2 regions of the Streptomyces sp. NPDC025833 genome follow, and region 2 is predicted to be linked to the other one. Evidence: riboswitches for the same ligand, from Rfam matches in the RefSeq annotation. Region 2 holds a riboswitch; the other holds the start of a gene.
What was found. Region 2 has a riboswitch for cyclic di-AMP ahead of ACZ4K2_RS15335 (M23 family metallopeptidase). Riboswitches for the same ligand answer to the same signal wherever they lie in the genome.

Region 1 (7,604 bases), on a different contig from region 2:
GGCTGCGCCTGGACAGCACGCAGGAGCTGCTCTCGCGCGGCAAGATCTCCGTCTTCGCCATCGACGAGGCGCACTGCGTCTCCCAGTGGGGCCACGACTTCCGCCCCGACTACCTGACCCTGTCCGTGCTCGGTGAGCGCTGGCCGGACGTCCCGCGGATCGCCCTCACCGCGACGGCCACCCGCGCCACCCACGAGGAGATCACCCAGCGGCTGCACCTGCCGACGGCCCGGCACTTCGTCGCCAGCTTCGACCGGCCCAACATCCAGTACCGGATCGTGCCCAAGGCCGACCCCAAGAAGCAGCTGCTCGCCTTCCTCCGGGAGGAGCACCCGGGCGACGCCGGCATCGTGTACTGCCTCTCCCGCAACTCCGTCGAGCGCACGGCGGAGTTCCTGACCGCCAACGGCGTCGAGGCGGTGCCGTACCACGCCGGCCTGGACGCGGGCACCCGCGCGGCGCACCAGTCCCGGTTCCTCCGCGAGGAGGGCCTGGTCGTGGTGGCGACCATCGCCTTCGGCATGGGCATCGACAAGCCGGACGTGCGCTTCGTCGCCCACCTGGACCTGCCCAAGTCGATCGAGGGCTACTACCAGGAGACCGGCCGCGCGGGCCGCGACGGCCTGCCGTCCACGGCCTGGATGGCGTACGGCCTGAACGACGTCATCCAGCAGCGCAAGCTGATCCAGTCCGGCGAGGGCGACGAGGCGTTCCGCCGCCGGGCCGCCTCCCACCTCGACGCCATGCTCGCGCTCTGCGAGACCGCCCGGTGCCGCCGCGGCCAGCTCCTCGCCTACTTCGGCCAGGACCCCGACACCGCGGGCTGCGGCAACTGCGACACCTGCCTCACCCCGCCGGAGACCTGGGACGGCACGATCGCCGCGCAGAAGGTGCTGTCCACCGTGGTGCGGCTCCAGCGGGAGCGCGGGCAGAAGTTCGGCGCCATACAGATCGTCGACATCCTGCTCGGCAAGCGCACCGGCAAGGTGATCCAGTTCGACCACGACCAGCTGTCCGTCTTCGGCATCGGCCAGGACCTGACCGAGGGCGAGTGGCGGGGCGCCATCCGGCAGCTCCTGGCGCAGGGACTGCTCGCGGTCGAAGGCGAGTACGGCACGCTGGCGCTCACCGAGGCGAGCGGCTCGGTCCTGCGGCGCGAGCGCGAGGTGCCGCTGCGCAAGGAGCCGAAGAAGCCGGCCGTCGCCCGGCAGCGGTCCGGCGGGGCCTCCGCGGGTTCCGGGAAGGCCAAGGCCGCCGCGGTCGAACTGCCCGACGAGCTGCTCCCCGCCTTCGAGGCCCTGCGGGCCTGGCGCGCCGAACAGGCCAGGGAACAGGGCGTCCCGGCGTACGTCATCTTCCACGACGCCACCCTCCGCGAGATCGTGCTGCGCCGGCCCGGTTCGGTGCGGGAGCTGGGCACGGTGAACGGCGTCGGCGAGAAGAAGCTGGTGACGTACGGGGAAGGCGTGCTCGGGGTACTGGCCTCTCTGGAGGGTGCCGCGCCGCCCGCCGACGCGCCGTCCGCCGAGGACGCGCCGTCCGCCGACTGGCCCGAACCCGACGACGAGCCGGAGCCGGAGCCGGACGACTGGATGTAGCCCGGTCCCGCGGGCGCGGCACGGGGCTCGGAGCCCCGGCGCCGCGCGGGCCCGGACGTCCGCGTCCCCGTCCGCGTCCGAGGCGGCCGGGTCCGGGTCAGGACATCGCGGTGAGGCCCGGGGCGAAGGTGATCAGCAGCGGCAGCAGCGGGACCAGCGCGGCCACGGTCGTCGTCAGCGCCCGGTGCCGGCGCAGCAGCCGCGGCGGCGGCTCCAGCAGGCGGTCCACGCGTTCGCCGAGGAGGCGGCGGCTGGAGTCGCAGGAGAGCACACCCCGGTGCTGGTTCAGCTCGATCAGGGCGAGGGCGGTGGTGAGGTGCCCGCAGCGCCGGGAGGCCGTGTCGTCGGCGGCCAGCTCGACCAGGCGGTGCGTCTGGTCGCAGAAATGGGCGAACAGCGGCAGGCGCGGGAAGCCGGTGGCGAGTGCGGTGGACAGGTGCAGCAGCCAGTCGTGGCGGGCGCGGGCGTGCCCGCGCTCGTGGGTGAGGACGGCGTCCAGTTGCGGATCGGTCAGCCGGTGCAGCGCCCCCGTGGTGACGACGAGCTGCGGCGGGTGCCCGGGCATCCACCAGGCGTCCGGGTACTCGTCCTCCAGCACCAGCATCGGCCCGCGCGCCGCGGGCAGTCCGGCCGGCAGCTCGGGGGCGCGTTCACGCAGTTGCGCCCGTGCCCGGCCCCTGCGGCGGCGGGCCTCGACGAGTTCCCGGGCCAGCATCGCCGTCGTCCAGGCGGCCCCGCAGGCCAGCAGCACCGTCAGCGCGGCCGCCCACACCGGCGCGGTGGACAGGTCGTAGGCGGCGGTCACGGCGGGCGGCGCGGGCGCGAACACGCGGTCGCGGACCGTGTGGAAGACGGCCGCCGCACCCAGGACCAGTGCGGTCAGGCAGCACAGCAGCACGGTGGCGATCAGGCATTGCCACACCCAGAGCGCGACCACGGGTTCCCGCTCGGTCCAGGCCGCCCGGGTCAGCGCGCGTGGTGCCGGTACCGCGGCCGTCAGGGCGACGACGCTCAGCAGGAGCAGGCAGACGGTCATGCCGGGGCTCCGGTTCCTCGTCGGAAAGGCGTGCGGGTGTCGGTGGTGCCGGGCACGCGGGGTGCGGCCGTGGGCCGCACGGAGTGCGTGTCCCTGCCAGTATGGCGAAGTCGGGCGGCCGGAGGCAGGTGTCCGCGGTGATCCGCCCCGACCGGCCACGCGTGCGCGGGCGCGTGACCCGAAGGGGGGACCGCCGTCCGGCGACGGCCACCGGAATCCGCCGGTCGGCGACGGCCACCCGGAAGCCGCCGGTCGGTGGCGGCCACCCGGAAACCGTCGGTCGGTGGCGGCCACCCGGAAACCGCCGCTCGGCGGCGGCCACCGGTCACACGGTCACCGGCCGCCGGTCACACGGTCGGCGGCGGCGTTCGCCGCGTCGCTCGCGCGAGGCCGGGAGGGCGGACCCGTGCCCGCCGCCCGCAGCGGGCGGCGGGCGGCGGGCACGGGAAGGTGCCGGCGGCGGGCGTGCCGGTCACGTGCCGCGACGCGGGCCCGCCGTGCCGCGGCTCAGCCGGCCACGACCCGTCCGGTGACCTCGCTCAGCCCCACCCGGCGGCCGTCCGGGCCCGGTGCCCACGCCGACAGCGTCACCACGTCACCGTCCTCCAGGAACGCGCGCTTGCCGTCGGGGAGTTCCAGGGGCTCGCGGCCGTTCCAGGTCAGCTCCAGCAGCGAGCCGCGCTGCCCTTCGGCCGGCCCGCTCACGGTGCCCGAGCCGTACAGGTCGCCCGTGCGCAGCGAGGCGCCGTTCACCGTCATGTGGGCGAGTTGCTGGGCGGCCGTCCAGTACATCGTGGAGAAGGGCGGCTCGGAGACCACGTGACCGTTGACGGCCACGGAGATGCGCAGGTCGTAGCCGCCGGGCTCGGCGCCGGCCGCCGAGTCGTCCAGGTAGGGCAGCAGCGGGTGCGTGCGCTCGGGGGGCGCCACGCGCGCGTGCTCCAGCGCCTCCAGCGGGGTGATCCACGCCGACACCGACGTGGCGAAGGACTTGCCGAGGAACGGGCCCAGGGGGACGTACTCCCAGGCCTGGACGTCCCGCGCTGACCAGTCGTTCAGCAGGCACAGCCCGAAGACGTGGTCCCGGAAGCCGTCCAGCGCGACCGGGCTGCCCAGCCGCGACGGCACGCCCACGACGAAGCCGACCTCGGCCTCGATGTCGAGCCGGACCGACGGACCGAAGACGGGTGCGGGGTCGGCCGGTCCCTTGCGCTGCCCGGAGGGCCGTACGACGTCCGTGCCCGAGACGACCACGGTGCCGGAGCGGCCGTGGTAACCGATCGGCAGGTGCTTCCAGTTGGGGGTGAGGGAGTCCTCGGCGTCGGGGCGGAAGATCTGGCCGACGTTGCGGGCGTGGTGCTCCGAGGCGTAGAAGTCGACGTAGTCCGCCACTTCGAAGGGCAGGTGGAGGGCCACCTCGGACAGGGGGTGGAAGAACGGCTCCACCGTCTCGCGGTGCGCCGGGTCGGTGACCCAGGACGTGACGGCGCCGCGCACCTCCGACCAGGTGGTGCGGCCGGCCGCCAGCAGCGGGTTGAGGGTCGGCCGGGCGAGCAGCTCCCGGTGGGGCGAGCCGAGCGCCGCGGCCGTGGCGCCCGCGTCGAGGACGTGGTTCCCGAGTCGGACGCCGATCCTCCGCTCCGTGCCGCCGGAGGGCGTGAACACGCCGTAGGGGAGGTTGTGCGGGCCGAAGGGATCATCCTCGGGGACGTCGAAGGGGGGCATGGGGTGCTGCCTCACTCTCATCCGGGGCCATGCATGGCAGTGCGTTCCATGTGGTCGCGGCACACGTTACGGCTGTCCCACGTGTCTTGGGCAGTGCCTCCCGCTGTCCTCGGCAGGTCGCCCGCGCGGCGGCTCCCGGCCGATTCCCCCTTCCGCACGCGGAACTGGTCGTCATCGGGGCTCGGCCGAGGGGCACTTGGGGGCGAACAGCACGTAAGTATGGGGAAAGACCGGTGAGTCGGCCGGGCGAGGTGTCCGTATTCTCTGATCATGGACCCCTCCCCGGCATATGCACTGATCGCCACCGACCTGGACGGGACGCTGCTGCGCGGCGACGACACCGTCTCCGACCGGTCGCTCGCCGCGCTCGCGCGGGTGGCGCGCGCCGGTGCCCGGCACCTGGTGGTGACCGGGCGGCCGGCTCCCCGGGTGCGGCCGCTCCTCGCGGCCCTCGGCTGCACGGGGCCGGCGGTGTGCGGTCAGGGGGCGCAGGTCTACGACGCCGGGACGGACCGCCTGGTGTGGTCCGTCCGGCTGGACCGGGGGCTGGCGGAGGCCGCGCTCGGCAAGATCGAGGCGGAGGTGGGGCAGGTCTACGCGGCGGTCGACCAGGACGGCGTGGACGGGCTCACCCTCATCGAGCCCGGCTACCGGATGCCCCACCCGTCGCTGCCCGCGGTGCGGGTCGGCCGCCGCGACGACCTGTGGCGCCGCCCCATCAGCAAGGTCCTGCTGCGGCACGCCGTCCTGTCCGACGACGAGCTGGCGGCCGTGGCGCGCTCGGTGGTGGATTCGCTGGCCACGGTCACCATGTCGGGGCCGGGCACCGTGGAGCTGCAACCGAGCGGGGTGACGAAGGCGACCGGGCTCGCCCTGGCCGCCGAGCGGCTCGGGATCGGCGCGGAACGGGCGCTGGCCTTCGGCGACATGCCCAACGACGTCCCGATGTTCGACTGGGCCGGGCGGGGTGTCGCCATGGCCAACGCGCACCCCGAACTCAAGGCGGTGGCCGACGAGGTCACCTTGTCCAACGAGGACGACGGCATCGCCGTCGTCCTCGAAAGACTGTTCCCGTCCGACCGGCCGGCCTTCCGGTAGCTCCCGTCAGGCCGGCCCGCCGGCCGTCAGTACGCGCTGGACACGTTGTCGATCGAGCCGTACCGGGCGGCCGCGTAGTTGCAGGCGGCGGTGATGTTCGCGACCGGGTCGTAGATGTTGAAGGACGTTCCGGCGACGTGGTACGCGTTGAACGTCGGGTCGATGACCTGGAGCAGTCCCTTGGACGGGATGCCCTTGGCGGCGTTGGAGTCCCAGAGGTTGATGGCCGAGGGGTTGCCCGACGACTCCCGCATGACGTTGCGGTAGATGCCGTTGTAGGTGCCCGGGATGCGCTTCTCGGCCATGATCGCGAGCGACTGGCGGATCCAGCCGTCGAGGTTGTTCGTGTACCCGGCGGACACGGCCGTCGTGGTGCCGGTGGGGGCGGCGGAGGCGCTGGTCGCGCCGACGACCGGCAGGGCGAGGACGGCGGCACCGGTGCCGGCGGCGGCCAGGGTGCGGACGAGGCGGGTGTTCCGGGTACGGCGGGGCTGAACGGCTGCAGGCATGGCGGTGTTCCTCTCCGGCGCCTGCGAGGTGAGCTGTCGGGTTCGGGCGGGGAGGTGCCCGGCCGTGCCCCGAAGGAGGCACGGCTTCACCCCGAGCCGTCCCGGGCGGCGAATGCCGTCCGGACCGGCGACTTACCTGGGTCCCCCGCTCCTGCCGTGCGAATGAGTTCGTGGATGGGTATGCGGGCGGCGGCAGGATTCGGCGTCCGCCCGACGGCCCGGAACGTATGCGAGAGCACATGCCGGGAACAAGGGCCGGTTTCACACAACGTGCGATTTGACCTTGATCGACAGCGTATGGGGTGCTTGATCCTTTGCGATCGCCAACCCTCAACTCGCTTACGGGGCGCGAAGATGGAGGGGTTTCGGCGGGCCGTCCGTGACGACGGGGAGAGTGACCCAACTCACGAAATAGCAAAATACGCTAATTCAGACATGAGGGATGAGTGGGATTCGGGCCCGAAGTCCGCGTGGTGATGGAATCCGCGGCGCGACGCTCACCGGTCTCGCGTCGATCGACAGGGGCCGGTGGGCCGAAAAGGGTGCGGAGAGGTGGCGACACAGTGCCCGGATTACTGTTAAGTCGGTAAATGTCCGTTCTTACTATGTGATCAAAACCATGCCGGTCCTGGTCCGATACCGCCCAGGCTGGACCGGTGGGCGCTATCGGTGATCGAAACAGGACCGGATACGCTGACTTGAGTGATGGCAGCGACCTATCGACAAACCGTGTAATCGCCAGCAGACACCAGCAGACAGGAGACCCCTCGTGACCGTCGTCGGGCCGTTCGGGCTGAGCGTGCGGGACCAGGCTCTGGAAGCCGATGTCCAGGCCGGATTGACGGCTGTCGAGGAAGGCTTGCTCGATGCCACCAAGAGCGAGGTCCCGTTCATCACGGAGGCCGCGCAGCACTTGGTCCGTGCGGGCGGGAAACGATTCCGGCCACTGCTGGTGATGCTCGCGGCCCAGTTCGGCGACCCCTACGCGCCGGGCATCGTGCCGTCGGCGGTGGTCGTGGAGCTGACCCACCTGGCGACGCTCTACCACGACGACGTCATGGACGAGGCGGCCGTCCGCCGCGGCGTGGACAGCGCCAACGCGCGCTGGGGCAACTCCGTCGCGGTCCTCACCGGGGACTTCCTCTTCGCCCGCGCCTCCCAGATCCTCGCCGACCTCGGCCCGGAGGCGGTCCGGGTGCAGGCCTTGGCGTTCGAACGGCTGGTCACCGGCCAGATCCTGGAGACCGCGGGTCCCTCGGACGGGCGTGACCCGGTCGAGCACTACCTGGACGTGCTCGCCGGCAAGACGGGCTCCCTGGTGGCGGTGGCCTGCCGGTTCGGCGCGATGATGTCCGGCGCCGACGAGACGGTCGTCGACGTGCTCACCCAGTACGGCGAGCGGCTCGGGGTCGCCTTCCAGCTCGCGGACGACGTACTGGACATCGCCTCCGACTCCCACGAGTCCGGCAAGACCCCGGGCACCGACCTGCGCGAGGGCATCCCGACCCTGCCGGTGCTCCGGCTGCGCGAGCGGGCGGCCAAGCTGGGGCTGGCCGAGGACGTCGCGCTGTGCGAACTGCTGGCCTCCGATCTCACCGACGACGCCCGGCTCGCCGAGGCGCTGGCCGGCCTGCGCGC
Region 2 (7,604 bases):
CACGTCGGCCCCAACGCGGTGCCGGCCCTGGCCCGGGAGGGGTACGACTGGGGGGTGGTGCGCCCCCGGGAGCTGGCCGGGACGATGGCCTGGCCCGGGTCGTGGGCGATCGCCCGGCGGCACTGGCGGTACGGGGCGGGCGAGCTGCGCCGCTCGGTGTCGAAGGAGGCGTTCCTGGAGGCGGTGCGCCGGCTGCTGCCCGAGGTGCGGGCCGCGGACCTGGTGCGGGCCCCGGCCGGGGTGCGGGCCCAGGCGGTGCTGCGCGACGGGACGCTGGTGGACGACTTCCTGATCGAGGAGGGCGAGCGGGCCGTGCACGTGCTGAACGCGCCCTCCCCCGCGGCCACCGCCTCGCTGCCGATCGGCCGGGAGATCGGGCGCCGGGCCCTGGCGATGCTGCGCACGCCGTAGTGCCCGGTCCGGGCCTCTAAAATCGGTCGTACTGTGTCTGATTCCCTGAACACCCCCGACGCCCCGCCCCCGGCCCCCCGCACGCCCGGCGCCTCCGTCCGGCCGTCCCGGCCCAAGGGGGAGCCGCGCTTCCCCGACGGGCCCAGGGCCGATCCCGCCGGATCGCACTTCGAGCGGCGGATCCGCAGTTTCCAGCCGCGGCGCAGCCGGGTGACGACCGGGCAGGCCGACGCGCTGCAGCGGCTGTGGCCCAAGTGGGGGCTGGACATCGACGGGCAGCGGGTGATCGACCTCGGCGAGCTGTTCGGGAACGACCGCCCGGTGGTCCTGGAGATCGGGTTCGGGATGGGCGAGGCGACCGCGCAGATGGCCGCGGGCGACCCGGACACCAACATCCTCGCCGTCGACGTGCACACGCCCGGCCAGGGCAACCTGCTCAGCCTGGCGGACCGGGGCGGCCTGTCCAACGTCCGGGTGGGCAACGGCGACGCGATCATCCTGCTGCGGGAGATGCTCCGCCCGGACGCGCTGGACGGGCTGCGCGTCTACTTCCCCGACCCGTGGCCCAAGAAGCGGCACCACAAGCGGCGGCTCATCCAGCCCGAGTTCCTGACGCTCGCCGCGGCCCGGATGCGGCCGGGGGCGCTCGTGCACTGCGCGACGGACTGGGAGCCGTACGCCGAGCAGATGCTGGAGGTGCTCACCGCGCACCCCGGCTTCGAGAACACCCGGGCGGACGGCGGTTTCGCGCCGCGCCCGCAGTTCCGGCCGCTGACCCGTTTCGAGGGACAGGGACTGGACAAGGGTCATGTGGTGAACGATCTGCTGTTCCGGCGCGTGCCGCCCGGCCGGGACCGGTAAAACGATCAGCCCCTCGCCCCGTCACCGTTAGGGTCGATGCCGTGGCCACCAGTCCTCCGCCCCCGACGTACGCCTCGCCCCCCGGGGACGGGGCGCTCCGCCACCCGCACTGGTGGCAGCGCCGGTGGGTGCGGTACGGGGCGCTGAGCTCCCTGCTGGCGCTGTCGGGCCTGGTCATCCTCGCGCTCGTCCGGCGGCAGACCGGCACGGAGGGCTTCCTCGTCGGGCTCGGCCTGGCGGTGCTGCCGGTGCCGTGGCTGGTCGCCGCGTTCCGGTGGCTGGACCGGGTGGAGCCGGGCCCCTGGCGGAACCTGGTCTTCGCCTTCGCCTGGGGGGCCTGCGCGGCGGCGCTGATAGCCATCGTGGCGAACAGCTTCGCGACCAGGTGGATCGCCACCTCGACCGCGGATCCGGCCGGCGCCGACACGCTCGGCGCCACCGTGATAGCTCCGGTCGTGGAGGAGTCCGCCAAGGCCGCCGCCGTGCTGCTGGTGTTCCTCTTCCGCAGGCGCGACTTCACCGGGGTCGTGGACGGCGTGGTGCTCGCGGGGGTCACCGCGACCGGGTTCGCGTTCACCGAGAACATCCTCTACCTCGGCACGGCCTTCGGCACCGACCAGCTCACCGGCGACCGCGGCATCGCCTCCGTCACCGCCGCCACCTTCTTCGTGCGCATCGTGATGTCCCCGTTCGCGCATCCCCTGTTCACCGTCCTCACCGGCATCGGCTTCGGCACCGCCGCGCTGTCCGCGGACCGGCAGCACGTGCGGCGCGTACTGCTGCCGGCCGGCGGACTGCTCCTCGCGATGGGCATGCACGCCCTGTGGAACGGTTCCGCGACCTTCGGCCAGTACGGCTTCTTCGCCGTGTACGGCGGCTTCATGGTGCCGGCGTTCGGGCTGCTGACCTGGCTGGCGGTCTGGTCCCGGCAGCGGGAGCTGCGGATCGTGCGCGCGGAGCTGCCGGCCTACGTGCTGGCCGGGTGGCTGGGGCCGGCCGAACCGTTCGCCCTGGGCTCGATGCGGGCGCGGCGGATGGCCCGGGACTACGCCCGGCACCACGCCGGGCGCCCGGCGGCCCGGGAGGTGGCGCGCTACGAGAGGTGCGCCACCTCGCTCGCCTTCCTGCGGCGGCGCGGCCGCGCGGGCCGGGCCGGGGCCGACTTCGTCGTCCGGGAGCGGGAGCTGCTGGACGAGCTGTGGCGGCGCCGGGACCTGGCCCGGCCGGCCCTGGAGTACGCCGCGCGGACGGCCGCACCGGTCCGGCCGGGGTACGGGGGGCCGGTGCCCGTGGGGCCCTGGCAGGCGTACGGCCGCCCGGTGGCGCCGTACACGCCGTACGCCCCCTACAACCCGTACCGGTCCTAGGGCCGGTGCGGGCGGGTCAGGCCGACGCCTCCGTCAGCCTGGCGACCTCGGTGCCGGTCAGCTTCAGGTCCGCCACGCCCAGCAGCGCCGGGAGCTGTTCCACGGTGCGCGCCGAGGCGATGGGGGCGATGACCGTCGGCTGGGCGGCCAGCCAGGCGAGGGCGACCGTGGCGACCGGGGCCTCGTGGGCCGCGGCGACCTCGTCCAGTGCCGCGAGGACCCGCGGGCCGCGCTCGGACTCCGCGTACTCCCGGGCCCGGCCGGCGCGGGCGCTGTCGACGGTCGCGCCGGGCCGGTACTTGCCGGTGAGGAAGCCGGCGGCGAGCGCGAAGTACGGGACGGCGGACAGGCCCTCGCGGGCGACGAGGTCCTGCAAGGGGCCCTCGTAGGTGTCGCGGGAGACCAGGTTGTAGTGCGGCTGGAGGGCGACGTAGCGGGCGAGTCCCTCGCGGTCGGAGAAGTCGAGGGACTCCTCCAGGCGCTCCGCGGTGATGTTGGAGGCGGCGATGTGCCGGACCTTTCCGGCCTTCACCAGCTCGTCCAGCGCGCCGATGATCTCCTCGACGGGCACCTCGGGCTGGTCGAAGTGGGTGTAGTAGAGGTCGATGTGGTCGGTGCCCAGGCGGCGCAGGGAGGCGTCGGCGGCCGCCTTGATGGTGGCGGCGGACAGCCCCTGGTGGTCCGGGTGCTGGCCGACCTTGGTCGCGATGACGACGTCGGCGCGGTTGCCGCGCGCCTTGACCCACCTGCCGATGATCGTCTCCGACTCGCCGCCCTGGTTGCCCTCGATCCAGGCGGTGTAGGAGTCGGCGGTGTCGATGAAGTTGCCGCCCGCCGCCGCGTAGGCGTCGAGGACGGCGAAGGAGGCCTGCTCGTCGGCGGTCCAGCCGAACACGTTGCCGCCGAGCGACAGCGGGAAGACCTCGAGGTCGGAAGTGCCGAGTTCACGAAGTGACGTCATACGTCACGTCAACGCCGGCGGGGGACGATCGCATCCCGTCGCCGGCGCCGGGTTCGCCGAGGAGGCGGATCAGGGGTTGAGGCCCTTGTCGCGCAGCCACGCCATCGGGTCGATGCCGGAGGGCTGGCCGCCCGGGTGGACCTCCAGGTGCAGGTGGGGGCCGGTGACGTTGCCGGTGGCGCCGACGCGGCCGATGACCTCGCCGGTGGCGACCCGCTGGCCGGCGGAGACGTTGATCGAGGACTGGTGGCAGAACCACACCTCGGTGCCGTCGTCCAGGGTGAGGATCGTCCGGTAGCCGTAGGCCCCGGCCCAGCCCGCCTCGGTGATCGTGCCGCCGTGGACGGCCTTGATCAGGGTGCCCGTGGGGGCGGCGAAGTCGAGGCCGGTGTGGTGGCCGGAGGACCACATCGAACCGGCCTGGCCGAACGTCGAGGTGAGCGTGTAGGCGGAGGTCGGCAGCGCGTACTGCTTGGCCAGCTCCGCCAGCCGCTTCGCCTCGGCCGCCGCCGCCGCCTTCCGCTTCGCCTCGGCCTCGGCCTTCTCGGCGGCGGCCTCCGCCTTCTCCTTCGCGGCGGCGGCCTGGACGGCGGCGGCCCGCTCCGCTTCGGCGGCCGCGTCGGCGCTCTGCTTGCGGGCGGCGGCGAACGCGGCGGCGGTGGCCCTGCTCTCGGCCTGGCCCTGCTGCTGCTCGGCCTGGGCCATGATCCGGTTGCGCAGGGTCTCGCCGGCGTCGCCGGACCGCGCGTCGTCGGCGGCGGAGTCCACGGCGACGGTGCTGAGCGTGGTGGCCACGGCCTCGGGGGCCTGCTCGGCCTCGTCACCGAGGAGCGAGCCGACGGAGGGCAGGTCGGGCAGGGTGAGGGAGACCGGCGGCTTGCCGGTGTTGGCGCTCGCCATGCCGCCCGCGCCGACCGCGGCGATCACGCCGACGCCGAGGACGGTGGAGCTGCGCGCGAAGCCGCCGCGCTGCTTGGCGACGCGGTGCCGGCCGCGGACCGGGGTGACGGAGTCCTCGGTGGGATTCCATTCCTCCCAGGGCCCCTCCTCGGCGCGGTAGGCGCCGTAGCCGAAGGTGTCGGGCTCGCGCTGGGCCGGGGTGAACGGGGCTTCGGGAACAGGCCGGTTGGACGCCACGCGGGCGTACTCCTTTCCTTCCTCCGCCTACCGGGTTAGCTGACGGGTTCGGAGCAGGAAGGTCTCCTACGCGCGTATACCGGTCGTGGACTCCGCGAGTTCACGGCCGTATCCGCGTGATTCACCCCAAAGTAGTGGTTCCCCGGCTCCCTTGCGGGATTAGGCGCATGCGCACGGAGCCGTCTCGGGTGACGGCTGGGACGACCGCGCTGCGTTATCGAACGTTAATAGACCCGCCAGTGACTTTCCAAGCCCGTCCGGCTTGATCATCGACGTTTTCCGCGACGGATCCATCACCCACTACTCCGCCAAAAAGGGCGAGTTGACCGCGGCATGGAAGCGTTCAGTAGTCACCGACGGTTTTGATGGTGACTCAGCGGTGATGCGTACGGCGCTCGACTGGTCACCCAAAGTCACGGTTCTCGGGGGCCGGGGAAACCGATGTGCGGAGCGCCCCGCGGATGACGTATGCTGGTCACACAACGACGCGGGGTGGAGCAGCTCGGTAGCTCGCTGGGCTCATAACCCAGAGGTCGCAGGTTCAAATCCTGTCCCCGCTACTGAAGGCCCGGGGCCCGGAATCCATTGGATTCCGGGCCCCGGGTGTTTTCGCGTTCAGTCCGGCAGGTGGGCGTTGGGCGCCTTGGCGAGGGCCTCCAGTTCGGGCAGGACGACGACCCGGACCCCGGCGGCGGTCAGGAGTCCCGTGCCGTCGGCGCCGGCCACGAACGTGTCGGGTTCGCGCCAGGCGGTGACCACCCGGCGCACCCCGGCCCGCAGGATCAGCTCGGCGCAGGGGGCGGGGCGGGAGGCACGGCGGGCACAGGGTTCGAGACTGCTGTAGACCGTGGCACCGGCCAGCCGCGGGTCCGCCGCGTCGATCTTCGCGAGGGCCGCCTCCTCGGCGTGCACCACGGGGTCGCCGCCCTCGCGCGAGTGGCCGCGGGCCAGCTCCGTGCCGTCCGCGGCGACCACGACCGCGCCCACGCTGAACGCCGTCCCCGAAGGCGGGCAGAGCGCCGCGAGGCGGCACGCGGTGCGCAGCCAGTGGCGGTCGGCGGCGACGGGGACCGTGCCCGTGCCGGGGGCGGTGGGCGCGTAGCGGACCAGGACGACGTCCTCGATCCGCCGGGTGTCGAGCAGCCGCAGCCGTCCGCCCTGGTAGCCGCCCGGCCCGAACAGCCGGGGCGCCGCGGGGTCGCCGACGAACAGCGGGGCGAGGACCAGTTGGAGCTCGTCGGCGAGCCCCTGCCGCAGGAGCTGGGTGTGGACCGTGCCGCCGCCCTCGACCATCAGCCGCCCGACCCCGCGCACGTCGTGCAGGTGCTCCAGCAGGGCGCGCCAGTCCAGGGCGGGGCCGAGGGGGACGACGTCGGCGGCGTGCCCGAGGCGGCGGGCGGCCCGCTCCGCACCCCCGTCGGTCGTGTAGACGGCCTTCTCGCCGCCGGTGTGCCAGAAGCGGGCGTCCGGATCGAGGTCGCCGGAGCCGGTGACGGCGACCTTCAGCGGGTACTCCGGCCGGCCCTCCGCGCGCCGGGCAGCGCGCCGCTCGGCGGAGTTCACCAGCAGCCGGGGGTCGTCGGCACGGATCGTGCCGGCGCCGACGAGGACGGCGTCGGCGAGGGCCCGCTCCGCGTCGACGCGGTCGAAGTCGGCCGGGCCGGACAGCAGGAGCCGTTCGGGGCCGGTGTCGTCCAGGTAGCCGTCGAGGGAGACGGCGGCGGACAGCAGCACGTACGGCAGGGGCATCGGCACTCTCTCTTCCGGAGGCGGCCGGCCGCGGGAGCGGTCGGCCGGCGGGGGGCCGGCGGCGGAAAGGGTGGATCACCGGGCGGTGTGACCGGCTTGGTTCAAGTTTGAAACAAACCTACACTGGCCGCATGACGACCCGCTGGCTCAGCCCCGAGGAGCAGCGCGCCTGGCGCGCCTACATCGCCGCCTCCCGCCTCCTGGAGGACGCGATCGACCGGCAGCTCCAGCAGGAGGGCGGCATGCCGCACCTGTTCTACTCGGTGCTGGCCAACCTCTCCGACGCGCCCGGCCGGCGGCTGCGCATGACCGACCTGGCCGAGACGCTGAAGATCACGCGCAGCCGGCTGACGTACGCGGTGACCCGGCTGGAGCGGGACGGCCTGGTGCGCCGGGAGAACTGCGACCGGGACAGGCGCGGCTCGCTCGCGGTGCTGACCGACGCGGGCACGGCGGTTCTGGAGCGTACGGCACCGGGGCACGTCGAGACGGTGCGCGCCCTGCTGTTCGACCGGATCACCCCGCAGCAGGTGGAGCAGTTGGAGGAGATCTTCGCGGGGATCGCGCGCGGGCTGCAGGGCGACGGGGACGCCCCCGCCGCCGAGGACGTGCCGTGGCGGCGGCGGTCGGCCCCCTGCCCCGGCCAGGCGGCCGGATGAGCCCCGGACGAACTGTTGATTCAACTTTGAAGCATGGGATAGGGTCACGCTCCGGTTGTGCTTCAAATCTTAAGCACCTCTCCTCCGCACGGAACCCGGAGACCCGCATGCCCGACATCCCCGCCGCCACCCCGCGCGCCCGCGTCCGGGTACCGCTGCGCTTCGCCGACGGTTACCGCGCCGACGCCGAACTCGTCACCTTCCACGGCCTCGCCGACGGCCGCGAGCACCTCGCCGTCGTCCTCGGCGACCCCGGGCCGGTCCCGCTGGTGCGCCTGCACTCCGAGTGCCTGACCGGTGACGTCCTCGGCTCGGCCCGCTGCGACTGCGGCCCGCAGCTGCGCGAGGCGGTCGAGCTCGTCGCCGGCCGCGGCGGGGTGCTGCTCTACCTCCGCCAGGAGGGCCGGGGCATCGGCCTGTACAACAAGCTCGACGCCTACGCCCTCCAGGACGAGGGGC

Region 1: another riboswitch for cyclic di-AMP. It lies ahead of ACZ4K2_RS13920 (transglycosylase SLT domain-containing protein); the one in region 2 lies ahead of ACZ4K2_RS15335 (M23 family metallopeptidase).

Annotation. Positions count from the first base shown of each region.
Region 1 covers NZ_JBVHNF010000007.1:111,355-118,958, forward strand. The annotation lists gene recQ (DNA helicase RecQ) at 1-1,598, shown strand, start outside; gene ACZ4K2_RS13905 (M56 family metallopeptidase) at 1,696-2,634, opposite strand; gene fahA (fumarylacetoacetase) at 3,142-4,359, opposite strand; gene ACZ4K2_RS13915 (HAD family hydrolase) at 4,630-5,457, shown strand; gene ACZ4K2_RS13920 (transglycosylase SLT domain-containing protein) at 5,484-5,966, opposite strand; cyclic di-AMP (ydaO/yuaA leader) riboswitch at 5,972-6,143, opposite strand; gene ACZ4K2_RS13925 (polyprenyl synthetase family protein) at 6,736-7,604, shown strand, end outside.
Region 2 covers NZ_JBVHNF010000008.1:16,779-24,382, forward strand. The annotation lists gene lhgO (L-2-hydroxyglutarate oxidase) at 1-411, shown strand, start outside; gene trmB (tRNA (guanosine(46)-N7)-methyltransferase TrmB) at 445-1,272, shown strand; gene ACZ4K2_RS15325 (PrsW family intramembrane metalloprotease) at 1,314-2,639, shown strand; gene ACZ4K2_RS15330 (aldo/keto reductase) at 2,656-3,600, opposite strand; gene ACZ4K2_RS15335 (M23 family metallopeptidase) at 3,670-4,737, opposite strand; cyclic di-AMP (ydaO/yuaA leader) riboswitch at 4,747-4,913, opposite strand; tRNA gene ACZ4K2_RS15340 (tRNA-Met) at 5,224-5,297, shown strand; gene ACZ4K2_RS15345 (dihydrofolate reductase family protein) at 5,353-6,486, opposite strand; gene ACZ4K2_RS15350 (MarR family winged helix-turn-helix transcriptional regulator) at 6,618-7,145, shown strand; gene ACZ4K2_RS15355 (GTP cyclohydrolase II) at 7,253-7,604, shown strand, end outside.